Regions from separate parts of the Robertmurraya sp. FSL W8-0741 genome, predicted to be linked through region 1. Evidence: riboswitches for the same ligand, from Rfam matches in the RefSeq annotation. Region 1 holds a riboswitch; the other holds the start of a gene.
The links. A riboswitch is a leader RNA that binds a small molecule or an ion and turns the genes downstream of it on or off. The one in region 1 is predicted to bind S-adenosylmethionine.
Positions count from the first base shown of each region.

Region 2: it holds a riboswitch for S-adenosylmethionine, as region 1 does, so the genes downstream of both, NST02_RS13785 (hypothetical protein) here and NST02_RS12195 (Fur-regulated basic protein FbpA) in region 1, are expected to answer to the same signal.

Region 1 is NZ_JBBOQG010000001.1:2,516,431-2,519,592, forward strand. It holds TPP riboswitch at 398-496, shown strand; gene thiT (energy-coupled thiamine transporter ThiT) at 555-1,127, shown strand; SAM riboswitch class I at 1,185-1,290, shown strand; gene NST02_RS12195 (Fur-regulated basic protein FbpA) at 1,375-1,518, shown strand; gene NST02_RS12200 (VanW family protein) at 1,533-2,399, opposite strand; gene NST02_RS23780 (hypothetical protein) at 2,899-3,096, opposite strand.
Region 2 is NZ_JBBOQG010000001.1:2,846,170-2,849,331, forward strand. It holds gene NST02_RS13775 (MBL fold metallo-hydrolase) at 1-220, opposite strand, end outside; gene NST02_RS13780 (hypothetical protein) at 576-770, opposite strand; gene NST02_RS13785 (hypothetical protein) at 1,352-1,675, opposite strand; SAM riboswitch class I at 1,743-1,846, opposite strand; gene NST02_RS13790 (M14 family metallopeptidase) at 2,011-3,042, shown strand; gene fdhD (formate dehydrogenase accessory sulfurtransferase FdhD) at 3,058-3,162, opposite strand, start outside.

The sequences.
Region 1 (3,162 bases):
AAAGCCATTTCCCAATCGCTGAGTAATTAAAAAAAACCATATTATTTGACATAATATTCTTATTGTCAATTTTAAGCTTTGTGGCACGACAAAAAACTCCTTTACATTACCAAAAACATCCTGAATGTGTAATTTGCTTTTTCCGATGATTTACAAAGGTCAACAGATTGTCTTTTTTAATAAAGGCTTCTTACATATCTTTTTGACTGAATGCATTTGCCAGATTCGTTAATGATTGAATAAGGAGAAAAACAGGGATAAAGGTGATTTTTTTCATTGTGCACCTCACAAGTTTGTGTCCCTTATTTTCCGATATTTCCTGAAATATTATTCTGATTCAAAGAACTACTACACAAATAGGGAGAATTAAGGTATACTGTGTGAGACAATTTATAACGGAAACCACAAGGGGAGCTTATAGCTGAGAGTGAACATTAGTTCTGACCCTTTGAACCTGTTAGTTAATGCTAGCGCAGGGATGTGGATGATTATTTAGATATGATCTCATCATGTTCTCCCTTGTGTTTTCGTTTGAAAAAAAGGGGGATTTTTTTATGAAAAAACTAAGTTTATTGGCTTTAATTGAGGCATCTTTTTTTGCTGCATTTGCCTTAATTTTAGACCTACTTCCATCTATTGACCTCGGTCCGTGGATATCTATTTCTTTCGCAATGGTACCTATATTTATTTTAGCTTTTCGCTGGGGCCTTAAAGTTAGTTTTCTCGCGGGATTCATCTGGGGACTATTACAGTTTGCAGTAGGTGATGCTTATTTCTTAACGCCTATTCAATTTTTAATTGAATATTTTGTGGCCTTTGCTTTTATAGGTTTCGCTGGCTTTTTCATTAAACCTATCCAAGCAGAGTTCCAAAAAGGAAATAAAAAGAAGGCTCTTAGCTGGGTAGTAATTGCCATTTTTGTTGGAAGTATTGCCCGGTATTTTTGGCATTTCTTAGCAGGTATCATCTTTTGGGGGAGCTATGCACCAGAAGGTATGTCTCCGGTTATATATTCGCTCGTTGTTAATGGAGGTGCAATGCTGGGTTCAGCCATTTTATGTGCGATAGTTTTACTTGCGTTATTAAGTAATGCCCCTAGACTTATCAAAGTTCGTGCTATTAGATGATTGACAGAATGATTGAACTGATTTATAGTAATCCTATAAATTTAATATGATTAATTTCACTTATCCAGAGAGGCGGAGGGATTTGGCCCTAAGAAACCTCGGCAACAGACTCGTTTCAAGAGAACTGTGCCAATTCCAACAAGCATTGCTTGAAAGATAAGATGAGCGGTTAAAGGCAAAACCTCTTCTTACTTGAACGGATCTTGATAAGAAGAGGTTTTTTTTCGCTCGCAAGGAGGAATAGATAATGAATGAAAGAGATCTGCTCATTGAAAGATTGCTTGACTTTGGAATCTATAAGATCAATGATAAGCAGCTATTTGAATTACCTATTGTTGATTTGGAGCAGGAACTAAAAAAAATCATGCAAAATAAAGGGAATGATGGTTAAGATGCTTGGAGGCATTAAGAAATTTTCTGTGGCTTATAATTAATATCTTCCGATGAGTACACAAACACAATCACCATACCTCCAATAACTTTTGCACGAATCAAAATAGGTTGATTATATTCGTTTTTAAAGGAAAAATCTGGACCATACCAACTGACAGTAGCGTCTCTACCTGGTGGAACATAGGGCACATGCTTGCTATGTGAGTAACGCTCGATCATTGTTACACCTGAAAGGTCTACTGCATTAAAGAGAGTGGAGGAAACTTGACAGATACCTCCACCAATTCCATCAATTAATTCGCCTTTTACAATCTCAGGGGCTTTCATATAGCCTCTTTCAGCGGTTCTTTTTCCGACTACTTTATTGAATGAAAAAATCTCTCCAGGGAACACAACTTGATTATTAATGGCTTCCACCGCTAATTCAATATTTTTTGAGCGGGCTTTATTTTTTGAATTAAAGTATGTCCTGTATTGTCCTAATCGTTTAGTTCTAATGATGGAAAGAAGCTCACTATCTACTTTCGGATAGACCAACATTTTTGGCACTTCCAATGTCGTTAATCGATTATGAAAATAATAATGAAAAAAGGCTTCCGTAAATACATGGCGATTAAGTTTGTAGCCCACTTTTTCTGGGATGATATGCCCGGAGTCGCTAAGTGTTGCGTTTTTAGGTTTCTTTTCAACGTTTTGTTCAATCTGTCTAAGTAATTGTTCATATTTCACCGGATCAATGAGCTCGAGACCCGGTGCTGGAATCATAACTTCTTGACGTTTCACTATTGTGATCGTATCATTATTTTCTGTAATGCTTAGCGGTACTCCATTTTGAGGATGGATCAGTAAGAGTAGACTGAGAATCCACGAAACGTACATATTGCTCCTCCTAAAATCCTTTATTCGCATTTTTCGCTCATGACATTTTGGGTGTGCTAGTAATAAAGTTTTCTTTGACTCAGTCTATTTTTTTTATTTTGCGAAGAAATTATTCTTGATTTCCGCGAGCTTTTCAATAGCATTCTTCATAAAAGTCCGAAATAATGGGAAGCAGACGAAAAAAGGTGTTCTAAATGAAGCTCATGATTTTACTAAAGGCAATATTTATAAACAGCTTTTTTGTTTTTCTACTGCGATTATCCTTACAAACCTTTTACAAATATCGGATCAATTTAGTATTCACGGCTACGATAATAGCGCAAGGAATTGCCTTACCTTACGGAGTGAATGTAGTTCATTTCCAAAAAGTTCACGGTATGTCCAGTGTTTTGCATTTTTGATATCGTTTTTATATTTACGTATCTTTTCTTGTATGTACGATCCTTAAGGGATTAGAAATTCAAACTTTGGTTCTTTCTCTTCCCCAACTGCATAAACATCATTTTCTTCGCTTCCATATCAAAGCGTCAGCAATAATAGTTTTAGGCATTGGTAAAGAAATGGACGATAGTTTCTCCACATGTGGGATAAAACAACGGGTGTCTGTTGGACGTTGATGAATCGTGTAAAACAAAATAAACTGGTTTTCCGTTCCCACCTGTATGTTATATCCTGCTTTTAGTTGACCATTTTTCATATGATCCACCTTCATGCCCATGAAGGTGCGTCTTTGTCCGTTTGAGAATTACTATTATGAACACCG
Region 2 (3,162 bases), 330 kb from region 1:
TATGGTCCTCGTGATAATGTGTGATTACAACTTGTTCGAGAGTAGATTCTGCAAAAAAAGGGGTAAATTCATTGAGTAAAACTTGCGCACCTGTATCAATAAGAACACCATCCAGTTCAAAACAATAAACATTCAAATGAACATTGTGAAAAGTAACCAGTCCTTCGATATAACGGACATTGCCCTTCTCCCCCTTAATGGACCGTTTTTTTACAAACAAATAACCACCACCCTCAACTGCACCTACTTGTAAGATAACACAAAATGAATGACTATTCATTATAAATTTTCAATTTATTCAAACACTTTAATTTAATTCGCATGCCTTGATTGATGATAGTAAGGAAGATAATGTGAGGAGGAATAAAGATCGTTTTCTTTCATGATCATCGCTGTACCAACGGTTAAGACCGGCTTGCACTAAACGGCGATACACTAGCATTCAACAACAGTTTCTCAGCAATAAAAAAAGAGCATTATCATAATGCTCCTCTCATTTTGCCCAATAGTGAACGTTCTCACTTTATGGATGAATAATCAAATTTTTTCATTAGCCCTGCAGAAAACGGCAATAGCTAATCTTTAATAAGATGATCTATTTTTTCTTCGATGTATTGAGTCTCTAAAAAGTCAAGCTTTAATGCTAGATCAAGATAGACTGGACTATTTGGGCCACTTTTGTGATATAGTTCGTTCTTTTTGGAGCGAAGAACACTTATCTCTTTAAGTAATTCCGTATTTTCAAACGGAACTAAATTCTGCACTTTCATCTAAACTACACCCCGCTGAAAATTTAAATGCTTGCTTTAACAATAGAAAAAACTGTTAAAATTTCGTTTTCCTAACTATCAAAGCAACACTGATAGTAACACAGCCCAACTAGCATGTAAATAATCAACTAACGGGTCAAAAAACTGAAAATAATTTCGAAATACTATATTATCTTGTGTCAAACCTTCATAAATATAGAAAAATATAAAATATCTCCCAACTTACCGCAAAATATTAGTTATATTATAATAGCATTTCGACAAAAAATAAAAAAATTGTCAAATTACAGAACATTAAGTTAGTTGCTATTTTAGATTAACAGGTGTACAGACTGCATATAATGATTCTACTGGTGCAGAAATCTCAACCTTAACAACCTTAAATTCACTACTATGTTTGCTATTCTCTCTCTTCATGATTATTTGCTTTTCTTTCACGACCTTGTTCCTTCCCTTCTCATGTTAAATGTACACAATGCTAAGCAAAATAAGGATGAAATCCTCCCTAAAGAAGATCAACCTTATTTCGCACCGAAGATATTATATGCGAGAAGTCGTAAAAAGTGTTTCTGTCCAAAAAATCAAAAAATCTGATCTAAATAATTTCCATAGCCATTCAAAATCATGAGCCCCTGTTTTTGTAGTTCATTCCATATTTCTCGATCCAATGCATATGGATCCTTTTTTTGCAGAACATTAATTTCATGTTCTGAAAGTAACAGTTCATAATCATTGTCAACATTTCTGGCAGTCCAAAGATAATTCTCCAATTTCATGATCATGACTTTATAAGAATTATCCCATTCCTGCAATTGACGCTCGATTGTTTTCGATACATGTATTAAAAAATCCTCTTCATTAAAATACTTTGCCATATAACTTCTTGCAGCCCCACTAATATTCATACAATTCATCTCCTTTGACGGTCACAAAAAAACTCCTTTTGCATTGGATACAAAAGGAGTTTTTACCGTTTTATCATCCAAAGCTTCTGCTTTGCTGGTTGGAGCACCTTGCATACATACAGGTTGCTGTGACGTCTTAGAGCCAGTTCTCTCGGTCACTCTTGATAACTATTTAATTTGCTTTTATTATAGACGAAATAATGCATGAATTTCAATTATTTTCGCTTGAAATCATATTCAATTGCCAAGAAATGAATTCTGGTCGCAGTGCGGAAGCAAAAATTACTGTTGAAAAAAATTCATGAAAATGGCTTCCTTATAGCAAAATAAAGAATATGAATACATTAAAAAAACTGCTTAATCTGAAATGGATAGTTATTATGCTCATTTTGTTTATTCCAGCTACCCCATCTTTCAGTCGCACCCATGACATCAACACGAAAATGATCTATACGTATGAAGCTTTAACGGAAGACTTATATAAGCTTTCGGAGCTCTACCCAGACATGCTTACTTACAAAGCACTTGCCACCACTACCTACGGAAGAAAAGTATGGGCAGTTAAATTAGGACATGGCAAACGAAACATTTTGATACATGGTGCTCACCATGCCAGAGAGTGGATGACCAGTGCTCTATTAATGAAAATGCTTCAAACGTATTTAACAGCATACGAAAATAATCAAGCTATAAATGATTTCAGTCCCAATATCTTGAATCAAGTATCGATTTGGTTTGTCCCTATGGTGAATCCTGACGGAGTAACGTTGCAACAATTTGGACTCCATGCCTTCCCTGCTAATATTCATTGGAGTCTCGTAGAGATGAATGAAGGCTCAATTCATTTTGTTCGTTGGAAAGCAAATATTCACGGAATAGATCTAAACCGACAATACCCTGCTAATTGGGAAAATTTAAAAGGGGTTAATAGAAGACCTAACTATCAATTTTACAAGGGTAGAAGACCTTTGGAGGCAGTTGAAGTAAAGGCGCTTGTTGAATTCACCCGTAACATTAAACCAGAAATTGCCGTTTCTTATCATTCATCTGGAAATGTGATTTTTTGGGGCTATCATCAATGGGGTCTTACCCATACAACTAATTTTACCGATGATTACTATACAATTGCTGAAAAAGTTTCGGATTTGACAAATTACGAATTGGAGGAGCCTGCTTTTCACCAACAGGGCGGCGGCTTTACCGATTGGTTTATAGAAGAATTTGAAAAGCCCGCTTTTACAATAGAAATCGGCTCTCTAGTCGAAGACAGCAGCTTACCGCTTACTGCCTTCCCGTCAATTTGGGAACACAATAAAGCAATCGGCCTGTTTCTCGCTGAAAAAACGCTGCAAAAATCCAAAGAATAGCAACAAAAAGAGCATTTAAATGCTCTTTTTGTTTGGAAAAAAATTCTCCTCGTCAATACTGTTTGAAATTAGCACTCTCTCTGGAAATGTATAAACATTCAAAGATTGACCCCTAATAAA